Regions from separate parts of the Mesorhizobium sp. WSM4815 genome, predicted to be linked through region 2. Evidence: predicted binding sites of a transcription regulator. Region 2 holds the regulator's gene; the other holds the start of a gene.
The links. The regulator PhoB, encoded in region 2, activates phosphate uptake and scavenging genes when phosphate is short. The targets are predictions, from matches to a motif close to TGTCATNNANCTGTCAT.
Positions count from the first base shown of each region.

Region 1: ppk2 (polyphosphate kinase 2) is a predicted target of PhoB. The motif match lies at 8,679-8,695, and genes of this name have one in related genera.

Region 1 covers NZ_JBVVQS010000098.1:85,975-101,698, forward strand. Annotated here, with positions in the region: gene AC0L2B_RS21490 (alpha/beta hydrolase) at 1-319, opposite strand, end outside; gene AC0L2B_RS21495 (OpgC family protein) at 523-1,737, shown strand; gene AC0L2B_RS21500 (TadE/TadG family type IV pilus assembly protein) at 1,944-2,141, shown strand; gene AC0L2B_RS21505 (LacI family DNA-binding transcriptional regulator) at 2,161-3,243, opposite strand; gene AC0L2B_RS21510 (hypothetical protein) at 3,381-3,524, shown strand; gene AC0L2B_RS21515 (hypothetical protein) at 3,593-3,757, shown strand; gene AC0L2B_RS21520 (DUF423 domain-containing protein) at 3,790-4,164, opposite strand; gene AC0L2B_RS21525 (multidrug efflux MFS transporter) at 4,199-5,452, opposite strand; gene AC0L2B_RS21530 (DUF982 domain-containing protein) at 5,601-5,858, shown strand; gene AC0L2B_RS21535 (hypothetical protein) at 6,115-6,273, opposite strand; gene AC0L2B_RS21540 (glycosyl transferase family 90) at 6,531-7,448, shown strand; gene AC0L2B_RS21545 (aldo/keto reductase) at 7,483-8,526, opposite strand; gene ppk2 (polyphosphate kinase 2) at 8,783-9,703, shown strand; gene AC0L2B_RS21555 (dihydrofolate reductase family protein) at 9,920-10,564, opposite strand; gene AC0L2B_RS21560 (HepT-like ribonuclease domain-containing protein) at 10,700-11,050, opposite strand; gene AC0L2B_RS21565 (nucleotidyltransferase family protein) at 11,050-11,346, opposite strand; gene hemB (porphobilinogen synthase) at 11,389-12,420, opposite strand; gene AC0L2B_RS21575 (enoyl-CoA hydratase/isomerase family protein) at 12,626-13,669, shown strand; gene AC0L2B_RS21580 (DUF6163 family protein) at 13,666-14,088, shown strand; gene ldtR (transcriptional regulator LdtR) at 14,345-14,860, shown strand; gene AC0L2B_RS21590 (L,D-transpeptidase family protein) at 15,222-15,724, shown strand, end outside.
Region 2 covers NZ_JBVVQS010000099.1:154,550-170,273, forward strand. Annotated here, with positions in the region: gene AC0L2B_RS23930 (hypothetical protein) at 149-475, shown strand; gene AC0L2B_RS23935 (YMGG-like glycine zipper-containing protein) at 557-799, shown strand; gene AC0L2B_RS23940 (CHASE domain-containing protein) at 938-2,581, opposite strand; gene AC0L2B_RS23945 (ATP-binding cassette domain-containing protein) at 2,695-3,489, opposite strand; gene AC0L2B_RS23950 (sugar ABC transporter permease) at 3,583-4,902, opposite strand; gene xylF (D-xylose ABC transporter substrate-binding protein) at 5,043-6,083, opposite strand; gene AC0L2B_RS23960 (ROK family protein) at 6,350-7,597, shown strand; gene phoB (phosphate regulon transcriptional regulator PhoB) at 7,875-8,564, opposite strand; gene phoU (phosphate signaling complex protein PhoU) at 8,581-9,288, opposite strand; gene pstB (phosphate ABC transporter ATP-binding protein PstB) at 9,324-10,139, opposite strand; gene pstA (phosphate ABC transporter permease PstA) at 10,152-11,765, opposite strand; gene pstC (phosphate ABC transporter permease subunit PstC) at 11,758-13,146, opposite strand; gene AC0L2B_RS23990 (PstS family phosphate ABC transporter substrate-binding protein) at 13,266-14,270, opposite strand; gene AC0L2B_RS23995 (hypothetical protein) at 15,083-15,409, shown strand; gene AC0L2B_RS24000 (hypothetical protein) at 15,638-15,724, shown strand, end outside.

The sequences.
Region 1 (15,724 bases), on a different contig from region 2:
GACCGTGGCGCTTCGCGGCCGCGGTGATGAAGCCGGCGAAAGCGTCGGCCTCGGTGCGGATGCTCTCCTGTTCGAAGCGCGTCGGCGTGATCCGCGCGAACCAGCGGAAACCGTCCTCCTGGGCGATACGGCCACGCACCGTCACCAACACCGCATGCGGTGCGGTTTGCCGCGCCAGCGCCACCAGCGTCGTCTCGTCGACGCCGGATCCGTGCAGCAGGAAAAGGCATTCGCCGCTTGCATCCACGGGCCGGTAAAGTCGGTAGAAAAACGGCAGCTCGCGCCGCAAAAAGCCGTCTTCCGGAGGTTTTTCGGCCATATTGCATCCTTTTGATTTCGTGTGGTTTTTATTCATTTGCCGGCTTCAAAACGGAATATTTTCGAGCTCCTTCAAAGTTGATTGAACCGGGCGCATTTCAGTCCGTTTGTTTGCCGATATGCTCCTGCGGGAGGAATCGAAGCGGTGCGTCCGGCGGTCGCATCGATCGCGGCATGAACAACCAGCTTTGAGGCCTTTTATCGATGACCATGCCAATTTCACCGGATCGCGGGCCGCGTATCCCGGAGCGCGGCACGCGTGCCGCGGAACGCGATACGCGCATCGATGTGTTCCGCGCTCTCGCTCTGCTGATCATATTCGTCGATCATGTCCCGGGCACGGTTTTCGAAACCCTGACCTACAAGAATTTCGGCTTTTCGGATGCCGCCGAGGCCTTCGTGCTGATCTCCGGCACGTCCGTCACGCTCGCCTACGGCGCAAAATTCCAGTCCGGAGACCGGCTCCTGGCGACACTGAAATTGTGGCGCCGCGCCGGAGTGCTCTATGTCGCCCACATCGTCACGACGATGGCGGTGCTGGCCATCTTCTGCGGGGCGGCGATGTTCGCGAAGCGGCCGGACATGCTGACGCTGATCAACATCGAGCCATTGATCAGGGACCCGCAACATGTGCTGGTCGGCATCGTCATGCTTGGCCATCAGCTTGGCTACAACAATATCCTGCCGGTCTATGCGGTGCTGCTGCTGATGGCGCCAACCTTCCTGCTGTTCATCAGCTACCGGCCTTTCACGGCGCTCACCCTGTCCGGAACTCTGTGGCTGGTTGCCGGGATCTACCAGATCGCCCCGCCGAATTACCCTGAGCCCGGCTTCTGGTTCCTCAATCCGCTGTCGTGGCAGTTCCTCTTCAACATCGGCCTGGCGAGCATGCTGCACATCAGGCGCGGCGGCGCCATTCCGGTCAATCGCTGGCTGGTCGGCGCGTCGGCGGTCTATGTCGCGATGGCGTTGGTCTGGGTGCACAGCCCGCTATGGGGGCACGTGTCGTGGCTGAACCTGCCGGTGGTGCTGACCGGCTTCGACAAGACCTTCCTGTCGCTGCCGAGGCTGCTGCACATCCTGGCGGTGAGCTATCTGATCGTGGCGTTTCCTTCTGTCTCCAACCTGTTCCGCACCAGCCGCGATCATCCGCTCGCCCTATTGGGCAAGCGATCGCTGCCGGTTTTCATCACCGGCACGGTGATCGCCATGGCGGCGCAGGTGATGAAGCTGATCAACCCGGGCGGATTTGCCTATGACGGCCTGCTGATCGCCGCCGGCATCGCCATGCAGTTCGCGCTCGCCTATTATCTCGAATGGCTGTCTTCTATTGGCGGCAACAGCAAGTCGGTCCGCAACGCGGCGCCGCCGGCCCATGCGTCCTTCGGCGTGGGGACCATGGCGACTAGCAACCCCTAGAGATTTTTGCAGCCGAGTGGAATCACTTGGCGTCGCAGAAATGCGGCTAAAACAAATAGATAGAGCGGGATCCCAAGTTCAATTCGAACGCATCCCGCCCTAGTCCGGATAGTAATCAAGAATGTAAATTTTGCTCGATCCATGTAGAATTTTTGAAATCCCGATGCGATATAGACAAGATGAGAATGCGCATCGGGGCGTATAAAATGGGTCTAGTACAGGAATTCCTCAGGAGCAGGGGCGGCAACATCGCGGTCATGTCGGGCCTTCTGGCCGTTCCGCTTGTTGTTTCGCTTGGCATTGCCGTAGATTTTGGACGGGCGGTCGCCGCCAAATCGGACCTGCGTTCCCTGCGGGCGGGGCAAGAACACTGGCGAGGCGCAGGAAACCGCGCCACGTATTAAATTAATTTGACGACCGGGCTCAGGCTGCCTTGGGCGGCGGTCCCGAAGATGCCCTGACGACAAGCTCGACGCCAAGCGTCTCGCGCCGCACCGTGCCATCGAAATCGAGGATCGTTCGCGCCGCCCGGCGGCCGATCTCGACGATTGGCTGCGCGACCGTGGTCAGCGGAGGATCGCAAAGTGCGGCGTCAGGCACGCCGTCGAAGCCGACGACGGAGACGTCGCCGGGAACCGCAATGCCACGCTCGGCCAACCATTCGATCGCGACCATTGCGATCCGGTCCGACATCGCCAGGATGGCGGTCGGCTGCGCTGCCGAGGCGAAGATCGTTTTGAGGCCGGCCCTTGTGCTGGCTTCGTCGTTTTCGGTCTCGTATACCGGTATCCCGGCGGTATCGACGCCATACCGGGAAAACGCCTCGAAATAGCCGACGAGGCGATCGCGCGTGCCGGTGTAGAGGGCCGTCCGGACCTTCTCCGGCGAGACAAGGCCGGTACTGCCGTCGGCGAAAGGCAGCGCCAGCACGGCAAAGCGCCGATGGCCAAGCTCGGCGAGATGCTGCGCTGCCAGGCGGGCGCCGGCGACATTGTCGACGCCGATTGCCGAAACAGTGTCGTCGTCGAAGCCGAGCTCAAGCGCGACAAAGGGGAGTTTGCGTTCGCGCGTCAGTTCGACAAGCCGTGAGCCGCCCTCGATGCAGAACAGGATGAAGCCGTCGACCAGCGCGCTCTGGATGTTCCAGGCAAGTTTTTCCTGGTTGCCGGCCGATACCAGCGCTATTCCCGCGCCGGTGGCGTCACAGGCCTCGGAAATGCCGGCCATCATCGCGCGGGCAAAGGGATCATCGAAGAAATAGGACAGCGGCTCGGTCGTGGCGACGCCGATCGCGTTGACCTTGCCGGCGCGCAGCAGCCGACCCTTCGGGTCGGGACCGGCATAGCCCATCGCCTCGGCCGCCGCTTTGACCCGTTCGCGGACTTCCTCGCGCACGATCTCGGGACGGCTGAAGACGTTGGAGGCGGTGCCGTGCGAAACCCCGGCGGCCTTGGCGATGTCTGCCAGCCGGATTGGCCTTGTATTGCTTTCGCTGGATGATGCCATTTTCTGCCTCCAGCCTGCTATCTAGCATCTTTGTTGGATCGATTCAAATTTTGCTTGACATCAGCGTGATCCAAGCCTAGTTTTGAATCGATCCAATTTAAGTGTCGTCATTGGATCGATTCAGGAAGGAGCGAGCCATGCACCCCGTCAACTATCTGTTCGAAGACGTCTATCGCAACGACTGGAGCATAATTTCGAAGCCGGCGACCCGGACACGCCGCGGCAGCGCCGGCCCGTGGATCCGCGATCTTCGCTTTCTCGTGGAGCGCAGGCGGAGCTGATCGGCAGCACTTTTTCATGCCTGTCGATTGGATCGATTCAAATCTCAAATCGAAAAGGAAACCAAGCCATGCACCCGATCAATCATCTGTTCGAAGAGATCTATCGCAACTATTGGGGCATCTCGCCGGCCATCGACAGGCCGGAGCGGCGGCGACTGGCCAAGCCGGCGGCACGCAATCGCGACCTGCCGGTCCGGCCAAAGCGCCGGCAAAAGTGGCCATCGTCTGACTGACCGTCGTTTGGCGGAAACCGAATCCGGCCGCCTCAGGTGCGCGGGCGCTTCAGCGCCGAGGCCGCAACCGCCAGCCAGCCGGCGATGAGCAAGGTGCCGCCGATCGGCGCCGACATCGAAAAAAGCCGCGAGCCGAGGAAGTCGCGGGCAAGCAGATCGCCGCAGAACAAGACAAGCCCGACGAGAAGAATAAGGCTTGCGGTTCGCATGATCCGGTTTGCGCCAACGAGGCCGACGGCAAGGAAGACCGGTGCATGCATGAGCAGGAAGGTCGCGACCGTGCCGACGAAAGCGCCGCCCAGATGTGCCGCCGCGGCAGAAAGCGCTACACCGGCCGCGCCGCACAGGCCGCCGGCGAAAACGAGGATGCGGCCGATGCCGCTTGCTGGGTGGTCGGCTGTGCTCATGGCTTGGACTCCGTGAAGTGGCCCGCAAACGGTGTCAGGATTTGCCCGCCTGCACCAGCATGTCGCGTGCGCGGCGCGACTGGACCAGCCAATTATACGCCGCTCCGCCCGCCATCAGCACGGATGTGCCGAGAAACACCGCGCGCATGCCGAAATGACCGCCGACGAAGCCGCCGAGCAGCGGGCCGGCAACCTGTCCGACATACTGCGCCGAGATCGACAGACCGAGCACATTGCCGCCGACGCCGTCCGGAACACTATGGCGGATGACACTGGTGATGCAGGGCAAGAGGCCGCCAAGCGCGAGTCCCATCAGGAAACGCAGGCCGACGAGCTGCCAGCCCTGGGTGACGAAAGCCTGCGGGATCAGCAGCAGCGCCGAGACGGCAAGCGCCGCGATGATGACGTTCCAGTGGCCAACGCGGTCGGCGAGCTTGCCGAGACGCGAGGCCGACAGGATGGCGCCAAGTGCCGCCGCCGACATGACCACGCCGGACATCAGCGTGACCCGGCTTTGGTCCTCGATGATCTGCTGCACATAGACCGCGATGATCGGCTCGATCGACATGGTGGCGAAGCTCAGCAGCATGCCGGTCACCAGCATCGCGACGACCGGGCGCTTGTCCGGGATTTGCGACCAGCCGCCTTTCGGCTTCTCGGTCGATGCCGATTTGTCGGTTTCCGGGCGAGGGTCCTCCTTGATGAGAAAAGTAGTTGCCAGGAACGCCAGGAAAATGACGCCGCCGGCGAGCAGGAAGGTGGCGCGGATGCCGATCAAGGGCGGCAGCGCGCCGCCGAGCAAGGGACCGACGAGGCTGCCGCCGGTGATGCCGGCCGACAGCACGCCGAGCGCCCAGCCCGACCGTTCCTTCGGCGTATGCATGGCGACGAGAATGGTCGAGCCCGAGGAATAGCCACCGGCGAAACCAATCAGCAGGCGTAGCAGCACCAATTGCCAGACGGTCTCCACCATGCCGGTGAGCGACATGCAGACGGCCATGCCGAAACTGGCGCGCACCAGCATCAGCTTGCGGCCGTAGCGGTCGCCAAGCCGTCCCCACAGCGGCGCGACCAGCGCGGCGGCGAAGAAGGTCGCGCCATAGGCGATGCCGGACCACTGCACAACAGCCGCGTGGCCCTCGGCGCCCAGCTGCTCGACGTAAAGCGGCAGGAAGGGCAACAGCAGAGTCATGGCGACAAGCGTGCTGAACGAGCCGGCAAAGCACACGGCGAGATTGCGGCGCCAATGGATATTGTGGGCGCCTTGGGTGGCAGGGTCTTGCGGCATGTCTGTCCTGTCCTGCAGCCTCTCGACGGCATCATTGCACAAGAACTGGCGCGGCCTGCCTGCCAGGGGATTAGCAGCTTCGCGGCGTGATTGCGGTGGCAACCACTTTCGCGCTCGCTTCGCGAGCGGCGATGGCGTAAGAGCGGCGATGGAAAACAACCGATTTGAAACACCCGTGACCGTCAAGGGCGCGGCGGGAACCACTCAGCTCTTGCGCACGGCCCGCGAGGCTTCCGACTACCTCCTCAACAACTGGCCCGGCAAGCGCAGTCCAAAGCATCGCGAAGCGCTGCAGGCCTGCCATGATGCGCTGGCCGGCGACAAACCGGCAATGATCGCAAGGCGTGCCTTCATCGCCGCCGCCCGCGAAGTGAACGTTTTCGTCAGCGACAAGGCGCCGGTCTGAAGACGCAGCGAAATCTGATCTGATCCGCCTCGCGGGCCGGGTGCGCTTTTACTAAGGGGCAATCGCTTCAGCTTGCGCTGCCCTCTTGCCCTGCCGTCCTCCGCAGCAGCTGCGAAGGGTGGACCGGGCATTTCTCACCGGACGGGAGAAAGCGGCCTGCACCAAGGGTTTCGCCAATCTCCGGCGTTGCAGAAAGCGCGCCAAAGTTGCAGTCAGTTCCCTTCTCGCCGTCACTATGAAGCGATTGCCCTGCAGTTTACTCTGCGGTTTCCGTTTCGGTCTCGGACGTGGTCTCGTCTTCCGGCTTCGAACGTTCCTTGGCTGCAACCTTGGCCGCTTGCTTTTCCGCCTTCTTGGCAGCCTTCTGCCGGTCGCGTTCCTTGCGTTCCTGGCCGTAATTCGGTGCTCGCGCCATATCTCTTCCTTTCACAATCCCAAAGGTTCTTAGCCCTGCCTAGGAGCATTGGGCTACAAACACAACACCGCAAAGAGCGATCGGCTCCATGGACAGCCAGGCAGGCCGGCTGAACACGGTTCCGTGGCTTGCAAGATAGCCGGCACAATGGCGTAGGAGGGACCGGGGGGCAAATCACAAGCCGATTTTTCACCAAGTGACCGATGGCCACCCTTCAAAGAAACGCATAGAAGCTATTCTACTATGCGCGCAATGCCGTGCGCGATATCGCACCGCAGGCGCTGTTCCGCCGCAGGCTCGCCGGGTTGCTCGATCAGGCCAGGCTTTCGGACGGATCGGTCCGCGCGCGTCTTAACTGCTACAACAGATTGCAGGACGCTTTCGCGCCGAGCGGCGGGGCCGTGCCGGTCAGCCGGCTACCGAGAGGCCGGAGCATGTATTACTACGATCTGAAGGAATTTACCCGCTACTTCGATCCCGATTTGCGCATCGATCTCGAATTCGGCGACGTCGTCGACGTGCCTGCGATGCCGTCAATCGTCAAGGATCGGCCGATCGCCGGCGACAACAGCAACGGGGTGCTGTTCAAGCTCAACAAGTTCCGCCACTTCCACATGCCCGCCGACTATGTAGCCTTCGCGGACAAGCTTCCGGTTGCGGTGTGGCGCGGCGAGCTCAACAACCCGATAAGGACCTTGCTTCTGGAGGTTGCGCGCGATCTGCCCTTTTGCGATGTCGGAACGCCCAAACCGACGGCAGCGCCGGAATATCGCAAATCTTATCCGAGCATCGACCAGCAGCGGCGCTGTCGCTACATCATTTCGCTCGAAGGCAACGATGTGGCGATCAACTTGAAATGGGTCATGAGTTCGAATTCGCTGTGCCTGATGCCACCGCCGACATATGAGACATGGTTCGCCGAAAGCGAACTCGTGGCTGGTGTTCACTATGTGCCGCTCGAACCCGATTTCACGGATCTTGCCGAGCGGGTGCAATATCTCGAACGGCATCCGACTGAGGCCGAACGCATCGTTGCCGCCGCCAACGCCTATTGCCGCAAGTTCGCCGACGAGCGGGCCGAGCAGGCGATCTGCTTGCTCGTGCTCTACAAATATTTCGTGCTCCGCGGCCAGATCGAGCCTGATCCCGAGGTCTGGCGTTTTATTTCAGGCTAAGCCCGCGGCGACTTCGACCTGATCCGGATCGTTGTCAGATGTCCTCCCGGTCAAGAACCAGATCGGCCGGACCAAACCGGTCTTTTGCCGTGAATTGCTGGTGCCAATAGGGGTAGAGAACGGGCGGGCGGCTCACAGCGTCGAGGCGTGCGCGCTCATCGCTGGTCAGCACCAGGCCGGCTGCGGCGATATTGTCCTTGAACTGCGCTTCGGTCCGTCCGCCGATCACCAGCGAACTGACCGCGGGCCGGCCGAGCAGCCAGGCAAGCGCCACCTGCGCCGCCGAAACGCCATGGTTCTCGCCAATATGGGAAAGCACGTCGACGATCCGCCACAGCCGGTCCTCGTCGCGGATCGGCGGTTCGGTCCAGCCGCTGATCTGGCGGGCGGTGGCCTGGTCGCGGTGGTATTTGCCGGACAGCAGTCCACCGGCGAGCGGGCTCCATACCAGCACGCCAAGCCCCTGGTCGACCGAGATCGGCAGCAGTTCGTATTCGGCTTCGCGCGCTTCCAGCGTGTAGTGGATCTGCTGGGTGACGAAGCGCGGCTGGTGCTGGCGGTCGCTGATCCCCAGCGCCTTCATCACTTGCCAGCCGGAATAGTTGGAGCAGCCGACATAGCGGATCTTGCCCTGGCTGACGAGCGTGTCGAGCGCGGCGATGGTCTCTTCGAGCGGCGTCGTGCCGTCCCATTCGTGCAGGAAATAGATGTCGATGACGTCGGTCCTGAGGCGCTTCAGGCTCTTCTCGCACTCGCGGATCAGATGATAGCGCGACAGGCCCTCATCGTTGGGACCGTCGCCGATCCGCATGCGCGCCTTGGAGGCGATCAGCACATCGCCCTTGCGTTTGCCGCCGAGCGCTTCGCCGATGATCTCTTCCGAAAGCCCGTTCGAATAGACATTGGCGGTGTCGATGAGATTGATGCCGGCATCGATGCAGAGGTCGATCATCCGGCGTGCCTCGTCGAGATCGGTCTTGCCGACCGCCGAAAATGCGCCAGCGCCGCCAAAAGTCATGGTGCCCATGGTCAGCGTCGAAACCTTCAGCCCGGAACGGCCGAGTGTGCGGTATTCCATGTCAGATCCTCGCGATTGCGTTGAAAAGGGTGCTTTGAAGGTTGCCCGGGGAAACCTGGCATTTGTAGGACAATTCGAGCCGCTTGTCGTGCGTGCCAGGCAGGCTGATCGATCACATCTCGCGGAGTTGGGCGACCGGCGTGCGGGCCGGCTGCAATAAAACCGTCATTGCCGGCCTATATGCAAGTCGGCTCAATGTGTCCGATCTCGGCCGGCAGGCCGAGGCCGACGCGGGCGTGCACGCGGAGCAGCATAAATGACCGAAGCAAAACAGAATTCTCCCGCCAGGGACTGGCTGGAAGCGGAACTCGCCGACACGCTCGACGAGGACTACGAGCTGGAGATGTCGGAACCGGCGCTGTCGCTGGAAATCGCCAGGATCTACAAGAACGCGCATCCGCCCTCGATGGATCGCCTGCAATATTTTCGCGACCTGATCACGCTGCAATCCGAATTGATCAAGCTGCAGTCCTGGGTGGCTTACACCAGGAAGAAGCTGGTGGTGGTTTTCGAGGGCCGCGATTCGGCCGGCAAGGGGGGCGTCATCAAGCGCATCACCCAGCGGCTCAATCCGCGCATCTGCCGCGTCGTCGCACTTCCGGCGCCGACCGAGCGCGAGAAATCGCAATGGTATTTTCAGCGCTACGTGCCGCATCTGCCGGCAGGCGGCGAGATCGTGCTGTTCGACCGCTCCTGGTATAACCGCTCCGGCGTCGAACGTGTGATGGGCTTCGCCGAGCCGGACCAGGTCGAGGAGTTTTTTCGCGACGTGCCGGAGTTCGAGCGCATGCTGGTCCGCTCCGGCATCACCCTGGTCAAATACTGGTTCTCCATCACCGACGAGGAGCAGCAGATGCGCTTTCAGATGCGCATCCATGATCCGATGAAGCAGTGGAAGCTGTCGCCGATGGACCTGCAGTCGCGCGTGCGCTGGGAACAGTATACCAAGGCCAAGGAAGAGACCTTCGCCCGCACCAACATTCCCGAAGCCCCCTGGTTCATCGTCGAAGGCAACGACAAGAAGCGGGCGCGGCTGAACTGCATCGATCATCTCCTCAAGCAGATGCCTTATGAGGAAGTGCCGCACGAAGAGATCACGCTGCCCGATCGCGTCTTCAATCCAGAATACGAGCGCCAGGTGCTGCCGCGCGAGCTGTATGTTCCGGAGAAGTATTGAGGAGCGCGCCTCTTCCTTCTCCCCTTGTGGGAGAAGGTGGATCGGCGCGCAGCGCCGAGACGGAAGAGGGGTGTTGGAAGAAATGAGGCGCTGGTGATCCTGGCGCTGTGCGCCCGATTTGAACGTAGGTGTGCGCCAAGCTGGAACACCCTCATCCGACCGAGCTTCGCTCGGCCACCATCTCCCACAAGGGGAGAAGGGGGAACTTAACCAGGCTCACGCCCGCTCGATGGTGACATGCATGGCATTCGGCGTGCCCACCTGCTCGCTGCAGCGGTAGCCGAGTTTGACCATGTCGATGCCGGCAAAAAGGTTCTCGCCTGAGCCGAGCAGCATCGGCGATATCGCCAGATGCATGTCGTCGATGAGCTTTTCCCTCAGATATTGCCGGATCGTGGCGACGCCGCCGCCGAGCCGGACATCCTTGCCGTCAGCCGCGGCTTTCGCCTTTTCCAGCGCCGAGTGAATGCCGTCGGTCACGAAATGGAAGGTCGTGCCGCCCTCCATGACGATAGGTTCCCGCGGATGGTGGGTGAGCACGAAAACCGGCACATGGTAGGGCGGATTGTCTCCCCACCAGCCCTTCCAGGTGTCATCGGGCCAAGCGCCGCGGATCGGTCCGAACATGTTGCGGCCCATGATCCACGCGCCGATGTTTTCGAAGCTGCGCGTTACGAACGCGTCGTCGGTATCCGTGGTCCCGTCATCTTCGCCGGACATGTTGCGGAAGCTTCGGGTGCCGAACATCCATGTGTGCAGGGCTTCCCCGCCGACGCCCAGCGGCTCTTTCAGGTCCTGGTCGGGACCGGCGCCGAAGCCGTCGATAGATACGGTGAAAGCGTTGACGCGAAGCTTTGACATGAGGACCTCCCTCTAATCCAGTTGTGAAATGCAAGCAGTTGTTTCTATCTAGACCGATTGCGTTTTGCAAGCGGTATTTCGCTGCCGAGCAGAAAGCGGCTCGTTTGGCTCGCAAAGAAGGGGTAGTTGCAGCAGCTACTTGCGCCGCGACGCCTCGAGTATGCGCTCGACAGCTAGGCGGAGCGGCGACAGACTGTCTGTCACTACGGTCCAGACGATGGCGTCGGAAGTCTTGTGGTATTCGTGACGCAAAACGTTCCCAATTCCACGAATCTGTTTCCAGGGAATTTCTGGAGCAAGAGCGAGCAAATCGTCCGGGATGTGCCGGGTGGCTTCGGAGATAATCTCGATGCCGCGCTCCACGCCATGACGAAGCAGCCAGTCGTCACGAAAGTCGTCCAGAGTCTTGCCGGCGGTGGCAGTGCGGATGCCATCCAAAGCCGCCATGATCTCGGCCAGGATAGGCTCGATCCGGCGGACGGCCATCAGAATACGCGCACGGCCGATCGTTCGATCTCGGCCTTCAACATGGGATGAAGGCTGTCACGCGTGGTGATGTCGATTTCCGTTGACATCTTCTCTTCCAGAAATTGCTTGATCCCGACCAGGTCGATCAGAGAAAAGCGCCGCGCCGGGTCATAGTCGATGAACAGATCAAGATCGCTGTCCGGCTGGGCATCGTCCCGCGCTGCCGACCCGAACAGATACAGCGAAGTCGCGCCCATGCCTTTGATGGCATCTGCGTTTCTCTGCAACCGTTCGATGACCTCGTTCCTGCTCATGGGTCCATTCTAGCGGATTGCAGCAGAATCCCAAAACGATGCTTACCCCTTCAGCATCGCCGCCACTTCAGGCGCGAAATAGGTGAGAATGCCGTCGCAGCCGGCGCGCTTGAAGGCGAGCAGCGATTCCAGCATCGCCTTGTCGCCGTCGATCCAGCCATTGGCGGCGGCCGCCTTGATCATCGAATATTCGCCCGACACCTGATAGGCGAAGGTCGGCATCCGGAATTCGTCCTTCAGCCTGCGGATGATGTCGAGATAGGGCAGGCCGGGCTTGACCATCAGCATGTCGGCGCCCTCGGCGAGGTCCTGCTCGGCCTCGCGCACGGCCTCGTCGGAATTGGCATGGTCGAGATAGTAGGTCTTCTTATCGCCCTTGAGCAGGCCGGCGGTGCCGACCGCCTCGCGATAGGGTCCGTAGAAGGCGGAGGCGAATTTCGTCGCGTAGGACATGATCGCCACATCCTGAAAACCATTGGCGTCGAGCGCATCGCGGATGGCGCCGATGCGGCCGTCCATCATGTCGGAAGGGGCAATGATATCGGCGCCGGCAGAAGCCTGGATGACGGCAGCCGCCGTCACCTGCTCCACGGTCTGGTCGTTGACGATGATGCCGTCACGCAAGATGCCGTCGTGGCCGTGCGAGGTGAAGGGATCGAGCGCTGCATCGGTGATGATGCCGATCTCGGGCACTGCGCGCTTGATGGCGCGCGTGGCACGGTTGATGACGTTTTCCGGATCGAGGATGTGCGAGCCGGTCTGGTCGCGTAGGCCGAGCTCGACATTGGGGAAGGTGGCGATCGCCGGAATGCCGAGTTTTGCCGCGCGCTCGGCCTCCTTGACGGCAAGGTCGAGCGACAGGCGGAAGACACCAGGCATTGCGGCGATCGGTTCGCGGATATTTTTCCCATCGACGACGAAGATCGGCCAGATCAGATCGTCGACGGAGAGCCGGTTCTCCTGCACGAGGCGGCGCGACCAGTCGGCCTTGCGCATGCGGCGCAAACGGCGACTGCCGGTGATCTCGTCGACGCTGCGCGCGCCGGCAGGCTTTGCTGGGGTGAATTTGTTCATCGCCAAAACTCCGGATTGGCGGCTTTTAACACGAGCCTCCGCCGCTGACCAATGCGGCACGATAGTGCCAGGCACAAGCTGGATACCGGTATACGAGTTCCTGACCGTTGTTGCCGGACAGGATTGCGGCTTGGCATTGACGCAGCCATGCGCCACGCTTTAGCACTTCAGTCCCGGCGGCATTGGGCGAGGGATTCTTTAGGCGATGGATTTTGGCGGCGGCAACGAGATCCGCTTCGAACGACTGGGCAGCGTCGGCGTCGTCACGCTGACGCGGCCGCAGGCGCTCAATGCCGTCACCCATCGCATGGTCAAGGCGCTCGACAAGGCGCTGCGCGCCTGGGAGCGCGACGACGACGTCGATGTTGTCATCGTCAAGGCCGAGGGCAGGGCGTTTTCGGCCGGCGGCGACATCCTCCACATCTACGAGGCCGGCCGGGTGGGAAAGCCGCCGGTCGATTTCTTCGCCGACGAATACCGGCTGAACGCCCGCATCGCGCGGTTCGAAAAACCCTATGTCGCGCTGATCGACGGCATCGTCATGGGCGGCGGCGTCGGCGTCTCGTTCCACGGCTCGCATCGGCTGCTGACCGAGAACGCCCAGTTCGCCATGCCGGAAGTCGGCATCGGCTTTTTCCCGGATGTCGGCGCCAGTCATCTGTTGCCGGGCCTCGGTGGCAGCTTCGGCATGTATCTGGCCCTGACCGGAATCCGCATCCGCTATGGCGACGCTTTGTGGTCGGGCCTGGCGACGCACACGATCAAGGCGCAGGACCAGGCCGGCTTTCTCGACCGGCTGGTTGCGACAGGCGACCCTGAAGCGGCGCTGCGCGGCTTTTCCGTCCCGGCCCGGCGCGAAACGGACAGTCCGACACTGGAAGCCATCGCTCGCCATTTCGCGCAGCCGTCGCTGAGCGACATCATTGGCAGCCTGGAGCGCGCCGCACCCGCAGACGCGTTCGCGGCAAGGACGCTGGCGACGATCCGCACCCGCTCGCCGACCAGCCTGCATGTTGCCTGGCGCGAGATCAGCGCCGGGCTGACGCTGTCGATGGACGAGTGCATGCGGATGGAGTTCCGTATCCTCAACCGCATGCTTGCCGGCCACGATTTCTACGAAGGCATCCGCGCCGCCATCATCGACAAGGGCTCGTCGCCGCAATGGCGGCCGCCAGGCATCGACGACGTCAGTGCTGCCGACGTCGATGCCTATTTCGCTCCGCTCGGCGAACGGGAACTCAAGCTGTGAGCGAGGTCACGTCGAGACGCGTCGTGCTCCAGCCCTCGACGGTCGAGGTCATCTTCGCCTGGTTTCAGCGCGTCATCTCAGCCTACTGTCTGTTGTTCGGGATTTTGTACTGGATCCGGCTGATCGGCTTCTATCCCGGCTCGTTGTGGCGCTTCGACCTGATGCCGGTGCATTGGCAGGTGGCGGCGGTGACGCTCGCCGTCTTCTTTCCCTTCGCCGCCGCCGGTCTGTGGATGCTGGCCTCCTGGGGGCCGGTGATCTGGTTCATCTGCGCGGCGACCGAGACCGTCATGCATGCCGGCTTTCCCGAACTCTTCGGTCACCGGCCGCTGATCCTCGCCTCGCATGCGGCGGTGGCGCTGCTCTACATCGTCTTTCGCGTGGTGATCTGGATGCAGAAGCGCCGGAGCCGGCAATAGAGCATCTGACCGATGCTCTACAAGAATAGCCCACGCCTGCGGTTGGACGGGGCAAATTACCGTCCGCAATCATTGGCTAAATCTTTAGGTTAATCATCCTTGTTGGGGTGACCCTTCGTTAAGCCTCTTTCGAAACCTATTACCGGTAAGCTCTTGTTAGCCCTAGCGTTTAAGTCGAATTTTATGAGTATTCGATAGTGTCGCGATCAAGGTGAAAAACAAAAAATCACCAGGCGACAAACGAGAGGCAAAGACAATGATCAATTCCCGTCCGGCGGCGAAGACCGCCAACGTATCCGATGACCGCCGCGAGGCGATCCGTTCGCTGTACATGGAATCGCTGCAGCTGGTGGAACGGCTGCACCGCCGCCTGCTTGACGTGATCAAGGACGAGTTCGACCGCAACGGCCGTTCCGATATCAACGCCATCCAGGCGCTGCTGCTCTTCAACATCGGCAATTCGGAGCTGACCGCCGGCGAGTTGCGCTCGCGCGGCTATTATCTCGGCTCGAACGTCTCCTACAATCTGAAGAAGCTGGTCGATCTCGGCTTCATCAACCACCAGCGCTCGCGCATCGACCGCCGTTCGGTGCGGGTCTCGCTGACGCCGAAGGGCAGTGAGGTGGCGGAAGTCGTCGCCGGCCTCTACGAGCGCCATGTCGGCTCGATCGAGCAGGTCGGCGGCATCAACACGGAAGAATTCAAGCAGATGAACCGCGCCTTGCAGCGCCTCGACCGCTTCTGGAACGACACTATCGCCTATCGCATGTAAAGCATGTCCATCGCATGCAACCGCGCCACGGGGGCGGTCGGGGGAGCGATCCAAAAGACCGGTGCCGAAAAGCATCGGTCTTTGCGTTTCGTGAGGCCAGCCGATCCAAATCGCGGTCAGGGTCACGTTGCCGCCATATTCCCGGTGGAAGCGAGAACGCGGGTGATGTTGCGGCGCGAGCCAATCCGTCTCCCCGCCAACCGCCTCAGTGAAGGCGCATCGCGCCCGGCGCGTTCTCGCACAGAAGCGATTGGGGCATGGTTGGCTAATTGTTAAGGGCGCCAACCTTAGAGTGGGCCGAGCCTAGCATGCGGGCGGATCGCCCGGTGAAAAAACTGTTACAGGACTATCTGGAGCGTACATGAGAACCAGTCGCCGTTTCTTCCTTTCCGGAGCCTCCGCGTTGGCCGCGACGATGGTTGCCGGTGGCGCCAGCGCGCAGGACGTGATCGCGGACATCCTGAAATCCTCGGGCCGCGGCAACTGGAACGACCAGTTCGACGCCCGCGCCAGCGAGGGCGGCAAGGTGGCCTCGACGCTGCCGATCGTCAGCCTGCAGACCGTTGCGTACACCGAGCAGGCGATCGCGCAGTATCAGAACATTGTCGCGCAGGGCGGCTGGGAGCGGGTCCCGGACACCAAGAAGTTGCAACTCGGCGTCATCGATCCCGACGTGGTGCCGTTGCGCAGGCGCTTGATGATTTCGGGTGACCTGGCGCAGAGCGCCGGCCTTTCAGAGGCCTTCGATTCCTATGTCGATGCGGCGGTCAAGCGCTTCCAGGCGCGTCATGGCCTGCCTTCCGACGGCACCCTGGGCCAATATAGCTATGCGGCGATGAATGTCTCGGCGCAGGTCCGGCTTGG
Region 2 (15,724 bases):
TGCGATAACAATTTAAAGCAAAGCGTCGGACGCAAGGCGCCGGCGGCTTGGGCTTGCCTGTCGTCGGCCTGTCCTCCATGGTCGCGCCAGCCCGCATCACCGGAACTTTGGCGGATGTGGCTCGTTCTATGGCGGGAGGACCGTCGCCATGGAACATATCGCTGCCGTGCTGCTGGTCATCGGCTGTTCGAACACGATGACCGAGTGCCGCGAATTGCCCGTATCGGTGAGCGTTTTCGAAACCGCTCAGGAGTGTACAGCGGCGCGTCCGTTTGCCATGGGCGATGTGCAGGGTCAGGCTCCGCGCATCATTGCCAAATGCCTTTCCGTCGACCCGGCACTTGAGGATGATTACGACCAGATCGTCTGGAACGTGCGCGGAGACGGCACGCTCGACGCTTCCGTGGAGATTTCCGACCTCGAGGTCGCCTCGAGCGGCGCGCGCCCCGAAAAAGATTCTCTTAGCCAACAATGAAATCGAGCAGGGCAAAACACTTTTTCGCGTGATAAATGACGGGCGGAGCTACAAGTGAGGACAAAGGCGAGGAGTGACCCTATGCGGAAGATGATTATTGCCATGGTTGCCGCAATCGCGGTCAGCGGTTGCAGCACCACCGAGCAGGATGTCGGCGTCGGCGCCGGTTTCGGCGCTCTGGCCGGCGGCCTGATTGACGGCGGCAAGGGTGCGCTGGTGGGCGCAGCCATCGGTGCCGGTACCGGCCTGCTGGTGCGCAACCTGCGCAATGGCTATTGCCAGTACCGCGACAACCGTGGCCGTCTGTTTACGGCGCGCTGCTGATCCGTTTCAAACGCAGGAGGCATTGGAATCGGAGACCGGACGAGCCGGTCTCTGTTTACATGGCCGGTTTATTTGGGGCGCTGTATTTGGGGCGCTGCATTTGGGCGTCTTCGAAAACGCTCGGTTCGCGGCAGCCTTTCAGTCCGACAGCGGGATCCTGATTTCCACGCTCAGCCCGCTATCGTGAAAATCGCGATTGATCGTACCGCGCAATTCGCGCGTCACGTTCAGATCGATCAGCTTGGTGCCAAAACCGGTTTTGACCGGTGGTTCGAGCTTCTTCTTGCCGGCTTCGCGCCAGTTGAGAACTAGCGTTCGGTCGCTCCTGTGGCCTTCGACCGACCAGTCGACCTTGAGCGACCAGTCGCCGTTCCTGGTAATGGCCGAATTGCCGGTTTCGCCATATTTTAGCGCGTTCGTCGCCAGTTCGTGAAAGGTCAGGCCGAGCGCTTGCGTCGTCGTCTCGTCGAGCAACACCTCTGGCCCCGACAATATCCCGTCGGGAAGCTCCTTGCCGAACACCTGGCCAAGCTCGATGCGCAAGAGATCGCCAAGATCGGCCTTCTGCCAGCGCGAGCGCGTCAGCATGTCCTGGGACGCCGCCATCGCTTGCAGCCGGGCCGAAAAAGAAGACGAGAACTCGTGGACGTCGGTGGCGTGCGACGCCGTCTGGCGCGCGATCGCCAGCACCCGCGTGATCGAGTTCTTGATGCGGTGCTTCATCTCCTGCAGCATCAGGTCTTTTTCGAGCAGGCTTTTTTCCGTCGTCTCATGAAGCAGCGAGACCGCGTCATAGGCTCGCTCCTGATAGCGGGCCACCAGCGCGATGGTTCCCGCGAGCAGCAGGCCGAACAGGCCGAGCATCACCGGAATGGCGCGCGAGGACGGTTGCGAGAAGGCGCTTGTCGGCCTGAACAGGACGGTCCACGGACGCCCGGCGATGGTGAGTTCGCGAGAAACCAGCAACCTGTCGCCGAAGCTCGACGCCGGTGGCGTTTCCGACTGGAACAAAAGATGGTCGGCATCCACCTTGCCGTCATAGATTTCGATGTTGACCGGCAGCAGCGGCGTCCGGCTGAGCGCGGTCTGGAACAGGTCGCGGGCGCGGAACGCCGCATAGAGAAAGCCTGTTGTCGACGATCTCGACGCATCGATGCCGTCCGCCGCGGTTTCGATGTTGAGCCGCACGAAAACCAGGAAGCCGGTGAAGGTCTGCGCAGCACCTGTTTCCTGGCCCAGCTGCACGCGCCCGCTTGCGTGCTGCTGATTGTCGGCCATCGCCCTTTCGATCGCCTCGCGCCGCACCGGTTCGGTGAACATGTCGTAGCCGATGCCGGATTGATTGGAAGGATCCAGTGGCTCGAACAGCGTGATGGGCGCACGCCATGGCAGCGTTGTCGTGGCCGGATAGATCGCATCGCTGACGCCATAGTCGTGCTGGATGGCACGCTCGACCGCTGCCTCGTCGCCGGCTCTCACCAGCCGGAGAAAGCCGATGCCGCGCAGGCCGGCGAAATTGTCGTTGATACCCAGCGCATCGAAGAACGCCTTGAACTCGCTCCGCGAAATGTCACCATTGCGAGCCTCGAACAGTGCGTGTGTCGATCGCAGCATCGACAGATGCAGGTCGATGCGGCTATCGATCCGGTTGAGGGCGTCGTCCGCCGTCGCCTCGAATTTGATGCGCGCCGCTTCCTGCGTGGCGAAATAGGCGAATCCCGCCATTGTCAGGCTGATCAGCGCGACGGCGATGAAAGCGACGATCGGGAAGAACTTCTTCAAGCTGCGGCTGCGACCCATGGTTCCCCATCTTATGGGCAAGTCCCCGTGGCAACACAATGGCGCGGCCAAACCATCATGACGGCTGGCATATCACGTGACAGGTATTTGACGCTTCAGGCGGCGATCTTCAGCGCGCCTGGCCCCGGTATGGCGCCTGGCGGACACTTGCCCAGAATGATCATGCCGAGCACCTCGTCCTGGGTCACGTCGCCGGTGCGCGCCGTGCCAACGACCCGACCATTCTTCATGACGCAGACGCGGTCGGCAAGCTCGAACACATCGTGGATGTCATGGCTGATCAGGAAGATGCCGATGCCGTCGGCCTTGAGCTGCATGACCAGTTCGCCGACCTGCGCCGTTTCCTGCGGTCCCAGCGCCGCCGTCGGCTCATCCATGATCAGGATGCGGGCGTTGAACAGGATGGCGCGCGCGATCGCCACCGACTGCCGCTGGCCGCCCGAAAGCTTGACCACCGGCTCCTTGAATCGCTGGAAGCGGGGATTGAGCCTGCCCATCACCTTGCGCGCCTCGGCCTCCATGGCGCCATCGTCGAGCGTGCCCCAGCCGGTCATCAGCTCGCGGCCGAGGAACAGGTTGGCGGCGGCGTCGACATTGTCGGCGAGCGCCAGCGTCTGGTAGATCGTCTCGATGCCGTATTTCTTGGCGTCGCGCGGATTGGCGATCGAAGCCTCCTCGCCATTGACGAAGATCTGGCCCGAATCGCGCTTGTAGGCACCGGACAGGATCTTGATCAGCGTCGACTTTCCCGCACCGTTGTGGCCGAGCAGCGCCACGACCTCGCCCGGGAAAAGGTCGATCGACGCATCGTCGACGGCGCGAATGCCGCCGAAGGCAATCGAGATGTTGCGCATATCGATCAGTGGCGTGGGAGCAGTCGTGTCAGCCATGATCGTTCCTTTCCATGGTTTTGCCGAGCATGATGCTGGACCGAAACGGATGTCCACTTTTCGCTGACGCGGACCTTCGGCTCGGGATCATGCTCAGACCCGCTTGCGGTAGACTGTGTCGAGCCAGACGGCGACGACCAGCACGGCGCCGACGACGACGCTCTGAAGCGGCGAATCGATGCCGAGCAACACCATGCCGGACTGCAGCGACTGCATCAGAAGCGCGCCCAGCATGGCGCCGAGCACCGTGCCGGAGCCGCCGGCCAGCGACGTGCCGCCGATGACGGCTGCTGCGATGACCAAGAGTTCGTCCAGCGTGCCCAGCGCATTGGTCGCCGCATTGAGGCGGGCCGAAGCAATTGCCGCGCTGATCGCGGCCAGAACGCCCATGATCATGAACACTTTCATGGTCACCCAGCGCGTGTTGATGCCGGCGAGTTCCGCCGCTTCCGGGTTGCCGCCGATGGCAAAGACGTAGCGGCCGAAACGGGTGCGCCGGGTGATGAAGGTCATGACGATGCCGACTGCGACCGCGATCAGCACCGGTATGGCGATGCCATGGGCGATGAACAGCCCGCCTTCGGGGATGGTGATGCCGTTCCGCTGGGCGTATTGGCGCACGATGCCGATCGGCCAGGGATAGGAATTGGCGATCCAGACGGCGCCGAGGATGGCAGCGCAGGCGACAACACCAAGCAGGCTCTCCGCCCAGACCGGGCGCAACGGAAACTTGAAGCGCTTGCGCTGCGACCGGCCGTTGAGCAGCATCAAGGCGACGGCCACACAGGCGAGAATGCCGACAATCCAGCTCGCGGTCGCCCCGATCGAGCCACGCGGCCCGCCACCCATCAGCTGGAACGTGGCATCGAGCGGCGCGACGGTGCGCCCGCTCGTCATCAGCCACGCCATGCCGCGCCAGATCAGCAGGCCGCCCAGCGTCACGATGAAGGCCGGAACCTCGAGATAGGCGATAATGAAGCCCTGAAGCGCGCCGATCATGAGGCCGAGCGCCACGCCGGCAGCCAGTGCGATGACCCATATCCAGGGATTTCCAAGCTGGAATCCCATGACGCGGATGAGGAATTCTGCCTGCGCAACGCCCATCACCATGCCGATCACGCCTTCGACGGAGCCGACCGAAAGATCGATGTTGCGCATCACGATGACCAGCACCATGCCGGTCGCCATGATCGCGACCGAGGAAGTTTGCACCGACAGGTTCCAGAGATTGCGCGGCGTGAGGAAAAGCCCACCCGACAGGATGTGGATTCCAACCCAGATGATCAGCAGCGCGCCGACCATGCCGAGCATGCGTATGTCGAGCTCGGTTGCCTTGAGGAAGCGGCCGAACGGGCTAAGCTCGGATTCACGCGCCCGATCGGCAGCCGGCGTGTTGGAAGTCGTGTCGGTCATGATGTCCTCCCACCGTTGCCGTCTGCCGCGGATGCCGGAAGCAGCTTAGAAATTACCCGCGAGACGCGGAAAAACAACTCTTTTGAAAAAAACGCCGCGGCGTGAAGCCGCGGCGTTTCAGGTTTTTTAGCGAAGGCGGATCAGTTGCAGACCGAGACGGTGCCCGCCGCCACGCCGGCGCAGACCTCTTCCTGCTTGATCCAGCCGGCGTCGATGACGACGTTGAGATTGTCCCTGGTGATGGCAATCGGCGTCAGGAACAGTGACTTGACGACATTGCCGCCCGGCGTGGTGAAATCCTTGACGCCGACAATGTCTGTCATCGGCTTGCCGTCGGCCAGCTGCGAGGCGATCTCGGCGGCGTTCTTGCCGAGCTCGCGCGCGTCTTTCCACACCGATACGGTCTGTGTGCCGAGCGCGATACGGTTCAGCGCGGCATGGTCGCCGTCCTGGCCCGAAACCGGGACGGATCCGGCCAGGCCTTGCGCCGTCAGCGCCGCGACGACGCCACCGGCGGTGCCGTCATTGGCGGCAACCACCGCATCGACCTTGTTGTCGTTGGCGGTCAGGAACTGTTCCATGTTCTTCTGGGCGTTGGCGGGAAGCCAGCCGTCCGTATAAGCCTCGCCGACATTCTTGATCTTGCCGCTGTCGATGACATCCTTGAGCACTTCCATGGAGCCGGCGAACAGGAAATCGGCATTAGGGTCGGCGCCCGAGCCCTTGATGAAGACGTAATTGCCTTCCGGCGCCACCTTGAACACTTCGCGGGCCTGCATGCGGCCGACTTCCTGGTTGTCGAAGGTCAGATAGAAGACGTCCTTGTTCTCGATCAGCCGGTCATAGCCGACGACCGGAATGCCTTCGTCCAGCGCCTTCTGCACCGCCGGACCGATGGCCGAGGCATCCTGCGCAAGGATGATCAGCGCGTTGGCGCCCTGCGAGATCAGGCTTTCGACGTCGGTCAGCTGCTTGCCGGGATTGGCCTGTGCGTCAGCGGAGATATATTTGTCGCCGGCGGCCTCGATCGCCGCCTTCATGGCGGCTTCGTCGGTCTTCCAACGCTCTTCCTGGAAGTTCGACCACGAAACGCCAATGACCTTGTCCTTGGCCTGCGCGGCCGACGCGAGCGTCAGCGACATGGCGACCCCCGCCAGAATGGCGGCTGCGAATCTCTTCATGATATTCCTCCCTGCGCCGCGTAGGGCGCGACCAACTGGCCCGAAGGCCGGCACAAAGGCTCCTATTTTTTCGAGCCTCGAAAAAATACTGGTCCAACGCCGAAGCACTGTCAACACCGATTCTGATGGATTTTGACGTCCTGTCGGACTTTTTTTCGAGGCTCGGAATAAATAATGACAGCCCCTTCTGCTTCTGCCAGTATTTGTCGCACATTACCGACGGCTTCCGATTCATGAGCGGCCGCGGCGATGAGGAGGAAACAAAAATGTCGGTGGGAATCCGTCATGACGATCTGCGCCGGCGCAACCGGGCGATGGTGATTTCGGCCGTGCGCCGGGCGGGCCAGCCGTCGCGGACCGAGATCGCCGCGACCACCGGCCTCAGCCATTCGACCATATCGGCGATCTCTGCCGACTTGATCCAGGAAGGCATCCTGGCCGAGAGCAAGGCGAGCGAGACGGTTTCGCTGAAACGCGGCCGGCCGCAGGTCGGCCTCAGCCTCAATCCGCAAGCCGCTGCGGTGTTGGCCGTCGTGTTGTCGCTGAATTTCCTGTCGGTCGCCGTCATTGATTATGCCGGACAAGTGGTCGCCGAGGAACAGCGCCGGCTGGACACGCTGACCATGTCGCGCGACGCGCTGATCGGCGAATGTGTCGCCATCGTCCGGCGCCGGCTCGAAGATCCCGACCTCGATGTCCAAAGCGTCGCCCGCATCGCGCTGGCGATCCAGGGCATCACCGATTCCCACGCGCGCGCCATGTTGTGGTCGCCGATCACGCCGCAGACGAACATCGCCTTCGCTGACATTCTGGAACGCGAGTTCGGCATCCCGGCCATCATGGAGAACGACTGCAACATGATGGCCGTGGCGCTGCGCTGGCGCCACCCGGATCGCTACCGCGACGATTTCATCGCCATCCTGCTCTCGCACGGCATCGGTATGGGGCTGGTGCTGAAGGGCGAGCTGTTCACCGGCACCCACTCCTCGGGCGGCGAATTCGGCCACATGATCCATCGGCCGGGCGGCGCGCTTTGCCGCTGCGGGCGGCGCGGCTGCGTCGAGGCTTATGCCGGCAACTACGCCATCTGGCGCAGTGCAAGGCAATTGAGCGAGAACGCCGAGCCGGTCGCCGATGTCAGCGACGCCGAGATGCGGGCACTGGCGGCCCGGGCGCGCGAGACGGACGGACCGGAGCGCGAAGCCTACCGCAAGGCCGGCGAGGCACTCGGCTTCGGGCTCGGCAGCCTGTTCGCGCTGATCGATCCGGCGCCGGTGGCCATGGTCGGCGCCAGCGCTGCCGCCTTCGACCTGATCGAACCGGCGCTGCGCGAGGCCATCGCCCAGACCGCCGGCGGCCAGCATTCGGGTTCGATTTCCTTCGACACCGAGCCGAACGAGCTGCCGCTGATCCGCGAAGGCTGCGCCATGCGGGCGCTAAGCTTCGTCGACCAGGAGATTTTCGCGCCGAGCATCCAGGCACGAGCCGGCTCGGTCGGAAAGAACGTGGCTTGAATCCGAAGGCAGGGATTCCCGGGTCGTGACTTGGGGTGTGTTGAGATTCAGGTCAGGCCGAGTCGAGAATGGTGGGTTCCGAGAACCGGAGCGGAGCGTACTTTTGGGTACGTGAGCCCGCGCATGACCCCGAAATCGAGATCGATTTCGGAAAGGTCGTGCGCAAAATCAAAGTTCTACAGCGTCCTTTGCGTGCCCAACAGGGCGCGCGGCGCTGTAGGTAAGCGCAGGAAGCCGCCGTTTGCAGGCCGGCATCACCTGAATATCAGCACATCCCCTAGTCTTCCCTGATCGCATAGCCCGCGCCGCGGATGGTGCGGATGACATCGGGCATGCGACCATTGTTGACCGCCTTGCGCAACCGGCCGACATGGACGTCCACCGTGCGCTCGTCGATGTAGATCGTCTCGCCCCAGACATTGTCGAGCAACTGGCTGCGCGAGAAGACCCGGCCCGGGTGGCGCATCATGAATTCGAGCAGCCGGAATTCGGTCGGCCCGAGCCGGATCTCGCTCTTCTTGCGATAGACCCGGTGCGATTCACGATCGAGCATGATGTCGCCGACCTTGAGCACGCTGGACAGCACTTCCGGCTTGGCGCGGCGCAGCAGCGCCTTGACCCTGGCCATGAATTCCGGTGTCGAGAACGGCTTGACCAGATAGTCGTCGGCTCCGGTCGAAAGGCCGCGCACCCGGTCGCTCTCCTCGCCGCGCGCGGTCAGCATGATGATCGGCAGCCGCTCGGTTTCGGGGCGCACCCGAAGGCGCCGGCAAAGCTCGATGCCGGAAACCGCCGGCACCATCCAGTCGAGCACCAAAAGATCGGGCACGTTTTCCTGCAGCCGGATTTCGGCCTCGTCGCCGCGCGTCACCACCTCGACCTGATAGCCTTCGGATTCCAGATTATAACGGAGGAGGACGCCCAGCGGCTCTTCATCCTCCACCACCATGATGCGCGGCGCGATCATCGGCCGGTCACTCCTGTCATGTCGCCGGCGCCGACATCGTCGTTTCGTCGAGCTTCGGGCGATCCGCCGGCAATTGCTGCCCGGTCACGACAAAGTAGGCGTTTTCGGCGATGTTGGTGACGTGATCGCCGATACGCTCGAGATTCTTGGCGCAGAACAGAAGGTGCGTGCAGGCGGTGATGTTGCGCGGATCCTCCATCATGTAGGTCAGGAGCTCGCGAAAAACCGCCGTGTATTTCACGTCGATCTTCTGGTCGTCGGCGCGCAGTTCCTTCAACGCGCCGGCATCGCGCGACACATAGTGCTCGACCACGCCGCGCAGCTGCACAAGAACGAGATCCGCCATCGCATCGATACCGTGCGACAGATTCCGCGGCGTCGCGCTCTGCCCGACTGCGCTGACCCGCTTGGCTATGTTCTTGGCAAGGTCGCCGATGCGCTCGAGATCGCCCGCCATGCGGATTGCGCCAACCACGGCGCGCAGATCCTGCGCCATCGGCTGCCGCTTGGCGATCAGCGTGATGGCGCTGTCGTCGAGTTCGCGCTGCCGCGCATCCATGATGGCGTCGTCCGAGACGACGCGCTGCGCCATCGCATTGTCCGACGCAAGCAACGCGCGGATCGAGGCTGCGACCATTGCGGCGGCGAGCTCGTCCATGTCGCGGATCAGCCGGTCGATGTGCTCCAGTTCCTCGTCGAAAGATGCGACGGTGTGTTCACCCATGGTGCTGTCCTCGTGTTCGAAATTCGCCGGACCGCTCAGCCGAACCGGCCGGTGATATAGTCCTGGGTGCGCTTGTCGTCGGGGTTGGTGAACATCTTGTCGGTCGCGCCCTCCTCGACCAGATAGCCGAGATGGAACATCGCCGTACGTTGCGACACGCGCGCCGCCTGCTGCATCGAATGGGTGACGATGACGATCGTATAATTCTGGCGCAGTTCGTCGATTAGTTCCTCGACGCGGGCGGTGGCGATTGGATCGAGCGCCGAACAGGGCTCGTCCATCAGGATCACTTCCGGCGACACGGCGATGGCGCGCGCAATGCACAGACGCTGCTGCTGTCCGCCGGACAGACCGGTTCCCGACTCGAGTAGGCGATCCTTGACCTCGTTGAACAGGCCGGCCTTCTTCAGGCTCGATTCGACGATGCCGTCCAACTCGGCCTTGCTCCTGGCCAGGCCGTGGATGCGCGGACCGTAGGCGACGTTTTCGTAGATCGACTTCGGGAACGGGTTCGGCTTCTGGAATACCATGCCGACGCGAGCTCGCAGCTCGACGACATCGATTTTGGGGTCGTAGACATCCTCGCCGTCGAGCGTGATCTTGCCGCTCACCCGCGCGATATCGATGGTGTCGTTCATTCGGTTCAGGCAACGCAGGAACGTCGACTTGCCGCAGCCCGATGGGCCGATCAACGCCGTCACCTGATGCTCGCGGACATCGAGATCGACGTCGAACAGAGCTCGCTTCTCGCCGTAGTGAACAGAGACCTTTTCGCCCTTCATCTTGATCGAAGGGGCGTTGGTTGCGCTGCTCAGTTTCTGCTCGACGCCGGCTTCCGTCATGATGTTCATATCCTCTACTCCTTACCAGCGCCGCTCGAAGCGCCTGCGCAGTATCACCGCGATGGCATTCATGATGACCAAAAACACCAGCAAAATCAAAATCGCCGCCGAAGTCTTCTGCTGGAACCCCGCTTCCGGGAAATCCGCCCACATGAAAATCTGCACCGGCAGGATCGTCGCGGGATCGGTGAAGCCGCCGGGAATGTCGACGATGAAGGCGACCATGCCGATCATCAGCAACGGCGCGGTTTCGCCCAGCGCATGCGCCATTCCGAGGATGGTGCCGGTCATGATGCCCGGCATCGCCAGCGGCAGGACGTGATGGAATACGGTCTGGACCTTGGACGCTCCGATGCCAAGCGCCGCCTCGCGGATCGAAGGCGGCACGGCGCGCAGCGAAGCGCGCGAGGCGATAATGATGATCGGCAGGGTCATTAGCGCCAGCACCATGCCGCCGACCACCGGGGCTGAGCGCGGCATGCCGAAGAAATTCAGGAATACGGCAAGTCCAAGCAGGCCGAAGACGATCGAAGGCACCGCCGCCAGATTGTTGATATTCACTTCGATCATCGTCGTCAGCCGGTTCTTGGGCGCAAATTCCTCAAGATAGATCGCCGCTGAAACGCCGATCGGGAAGGCGATTGCGAGAGTTACGATCATGGTCAGGAACGATCCGACGACCGCGCCCCAGACACCGGCCAATTCCGGCTCGCGGCTTGCGCCGGTGAAGAAGAAGATCGAGTTGAACCGGCTTTCGATCAGGCCGGCGCTCTTCAGCGTGTCGAGCCAGACGATCACCTTGTCCGAAATCTTTCGCGATGCTTCCGGCGTCTCGATGACGCGCAGGAATGCCTGGCCGCTCGCGGCGGGCGCCGTGCTGTCCAGCGCCTCGATCACCGTGCCTTTTGCGATCACCGTGCCGTTGGCCGCAGGCGACAGCGAGGTCAGCTTGACCGTGCCGCCATTGAACGCGACCAGCAGCGACGACGCGCCGCTCGTCAGCGTAAACATGCCGTTTTCGCCCTCGGTCGCACCATGGCCGCGCGCCAGCGCCAGCATGGCATCGTCGCCGAAGGTCAGATCGATGTCGCCGCTGGTTCCCGAAGGCGTGACGCTTGTCGAAATCGCTTCGTCCGAACCGACGTCGGCAAGCAAACCCTTGAGATAGAGGTCGGCAAAATCGTCAAGTGGAACCGCATAGTCCACCGTTCCTCCGAGCATCCCTGGATCAGCCGCAATATCCTTGCGCAGGAACACGCCTGTGCCGGTGGAAATCAGCCCGCGCAGCAGGCGCTTGTCCTGGCGGCTCTTCACATCCGGAAATTTTGCCGTAAGCGCTTCCTGAGCGATGGCGTCGTAGTTCACTTCATCGAGTTTCGCCGGGTCGACCTTGGCCGCTGAAAGATCGATCGGCAGCGTCACATAGTTCTGCCGCAGCGCCGGAATCGCCTGCGTGACGATCGTCGACAGGAGCAGCACAAGGAACAAGCCGGCCAACGCGACAGCCGCGGCGCCGAGCCATTTGAACCACGTTTCCGTGCGGTAGCGGCCCTTCAGCCGCGCCTTCGCGGCATCGTCGGTATGAATGCTGACCGGCCGTCCGACGGCGCCGAATGACGAGATCGCATCAGTCATATTGCTCTCGGTATTTCTGGACGACGCGCAAAGCGACGATGTTGAGGGTAAGCGTGATGCAGAACAGCACCAGGCCGAGTGCGAAGGCTGCAAGCGTCTTGGCGCTGTCGAACTCCTGGTCGCCCACCAGCAGCGTCACGATCTGCACGGTCACGGTGGTGACCGCTTCGAGCGGATTTGCCGTGAGGTTTGCCGCCAGCCCCGCCGCCATGACCACGATCATCGTTTCGCCGATTGCGCGGCTGACGGCAAGCAGCATCGCCGAAACGATGCCCGGAAGGGCAGCGGGAAGGACCACCTTGCGGATGGTTTCCGACTTGGTCGCGCCGAGGCCGGCAGAACCGTCTCTCAGGGATTGCGGAACGGCGTTGATCACATCGTCGGAAAGCGAGGAAACGAAGGGAATGATCATGATACCCATGACCACGCCTGCGGCGAGCGCGGATTCAGATGCGACGTTGAGGCCCAGGCTTTCGCCGATACCGCGGAAGTAGGGCGCAACCGTCAGCGCGGCGAAGAAGCCGTAGACGACGGTCGGAATGCCGGCGAGGATTTCCAGAACCGGCTTTGCGACCGCGCGGACGCTTTTGGAGGCGTAATCCGAAAGGTAAATCGCAGCCATCAGCCCGATAGGCGCGGCCACCAGCATGGCGATGAAGGTGATGAGCAACGTGCCGGCAAAGAGCGGCACCATGCCGAAAATGTCCTCGTTGACCGCCCCGGCCTCGGCTCCCGCGCCGGTGAAGGCGCTCTGCGGCGACCAATGCGTGCCGAACAGGAACTTGTAGAACGGCACCTGTTGGAAGAACCGCAGCGACTCGAAGATAAGCGACAGGACGATGCCGATCGTCGTCAGGATCGCGACCACCGAACAGGCGATCAAGAATGCGCGAAGAACGCGCTCGACCACGTGGCGCGCCCGGTAGGCCTGGGCGATGCGTGAATAGGCCCAGTAAAATCCGGACGCGGAAAGCACGAGTGCGACGGTCCAGATGATCCAGGTGCTGGTCGCATGGACCGATTTGTAGAGGGCGGCGGCCGCCTCTTTCGTGGGGTCGGCGAAGCCGACAAGCCCGCCAAAGGCCATCGCGCGAGCGTCGCGGATGAAAGCTTCGACCTGCGGGACGCCCATTCCCGACAACTCGGAGGCGAAGCGGTCGGCAATGATCGACGATTCAATTCCCGGCGTCACCAGCGACCACAACACGATCGCAAGCAGCGCGGGACCGGCAGCAAAAAGCGCCAGAAACATGCCATGCTGGCCAGGCAGCGAATGCAGTCGCGCGACGTCGCCATTGACGCTGGCAATAGCGCGGGTCCGGCCGAGCCAATAGGCAGCAGCGGCCAGAACCACCAGAAGAACAACGAGATAACCGACCATGATTCGGGACGTCCCCTCGACCGCCGGTCATTCACCGGCTCAAAGCACGGGACCTAAGATCCCGCGCTTTGTGCTTTAGGATATGAGGGGTCAGAGCGGTAGGCTCGGACCCCGAAACATCAGGAGCCCATGCCCTTCAGGGCCTTGGCGTTTTCGGCCGACTTGGCGCGCTCGGCGTCCGGCAGCGGGATCAGGCCCTTGTCGGCCAGATAACCATCAGGACCCCATGCAGCATCCGAGGTGTACTCGGCGATGAACTCCTGCATGCCGGGGATGACACCGACATGCTCTTTTTTGGCATAGACAAAGAGCGAGCGGGAAACGCCGTAATCGCCGGATGCGATGTTCTCGAAAGTCGGCTCGACGCCGTCGACCTTGTGGCCCTGCAGCTTGTCGGCGTTCTGGTCAAGGAACGAGAAGCCAAAGACGCCGAAGGCATTGGGGTTGGCTTCCAGCTTCTGGACGATCAGATTGTCGTTTTCGCCGGCCTCGACAAAAGCGCCGTCTTCGCGGATCTCGCCGCAGCCCTTTTCATTAGCCGCCTTCACTTCTTCCTGGCAGGCCGCATCCATGACGAGTTCGACGAACGCATCGCGCGTGCCGGATGTCGGCGGCGGGCCAAGCACCTCGATCTTTGTCGCGGGAAGCGATGCATCGACATCCGACCAGTTCTTGTAGGGGTTGGCGACGACCTTGCCGTCAACAGCGACGTTCTTGGCGAGCGCCTTGAAAACCTGTTCCTTGGTCAGATCGACGACAGTCCCTGCCTTCGAGTTGGCCAGTACGATGCCGTCGAAGCCGACCTTGATTTCGACCGGCGTCACGCCGTTTGCCTTGCAGGTTTTAAGCTCGCTATCCTTGATGGCGCGCGAGGCATTGGTGAAGTCGGCGGTATTTTCGCCGACGCCCTGGCAAAACAGCTTCATGCCGCCGCCGGTGCCAGTCGACTCGACGACCGGGGTCTTGATCTTTCCGCTCTGGCCGAGCTTTTCAGCGACAGCCGTCGTGAAGGGGAACACTGTGGACGAACCAACGATTTGAATCTGGTCGCGCGCGGCGGCATAACCAGCCGACGCGGCGAGCGCAAGCGCCGCGGCCGACGCCGTAAGGAGGAATTTCTTCATGTGGCCTGCTCCTGTTCGGAAAAATGGTCTCTCGGCGCCATTCCTTCGGCGCCCGCTGAGGCCATAGCCCCCGATTATTACAGTCACATGACAGTTTGATGTCAGCCCGGTAACCGCCGCACTGCCCCGTCAAAAGGAAGGGCCGCGGGTCTCGCCGGTACAGCCGTGGTTTGCCGCTGGAATCAGCAGCTTGCGCGAATTGCGGCCGGCATTTGCCTGGACGGGCGAACAATTGGCGCCGAAAAAGAAAATCCGGGCGGGAGCGCGTTGCATGCGGCCAAGGAGGTCATGGCCGTGCCATCGCCGAAGCAGGTCCGTTGGGGTAAATCTGACCCTGCTTCTTGCCGGCGGTCGCTGCTCCCGCCCGTAACTGGAGGAGCGGAACTCGAATGCGCTTATTGTTCCAACCGGGCGCATGCTTTGGTATGGTGCGATCGCACCATAGCCTTGTCGCAACGCGTCGCCGAATCGGCTGGACCCGATAGGCCGACGTGGCTATCCCGCGCGTGGATTTCCCGTCCGCGGACCTTTTCGAGCAAGGCGCCCTTGGCTAATGGGCTTAGGGCTGATGGGCTTGGGCAGGCAATCGTCCATGCCCCGACCCCCAATCGCGCCAAAGTCGCGCCAGGGACGCTGCGGCACTTTGATTTTTGCGCATGATCCCCAGCGAAATCGATTCCGATTCTCCGGGTCATGCGCTAGCCTTGTCCGCAGTGTATTCCGACGGTTGTCGGTAGAACCGAAGCCGCGTTATAGATCCCGCAAGGGTGTTGCCGATGTTGCGACGGATCCTGCCTTTTTTCGTGTGCCCGATGCTGCTGCTAGGGGGCGGCTGCTCGCGCAGCTACGACGGCACCGTCGTCATTCCAAGGCCGCTCGATGTCCGGCGGTTCTGGGACCGGCCGCAGCAGCAGGCGCAAGCCGAACGGCCTCAGTTGCTGCAGACCGATATCTTTCCTGCGGCGCCCGAAACGCCTGAAACAGCGGCGGCGCGCAAAATCGACACCTCCGCGGCGCCGAGAAGGAAAATCGCCAGGATTGCCAAACAACCGCCGACGCCGTCACCCGAGCCGGCGAAACCGCTCGCCTGCAGGAACGTCAGCCAACCCGGGAAACGGGTCCGCATGGTCTGCGAATAGCCAGCCGGCCGCCCCGAAAACGTTGCTGCGCAGCTGCCGCAGCGGTTCGGTTAGACGCGCAGGCCGAGAGCTGACTGGTGGGTTTCGGGCTGCCTGATCGGCGTTGCCGGCAGCCGCGTTGAACCTTATCCGGCCTTCGACGTTAAACAGCCATTGCAGTGCCGCCCGTCGCTTTGGACGCACAACACACGCTGTGGCGTTTTGATTTGGCGCATGGAGACCGAACACATGTCGATTCACTTCACTGTCTCGGACGTGACCAGAAATCTGCTTCACTCGCTGAGACTGGACCATGAGCGCGCGCCGAGACCTCTC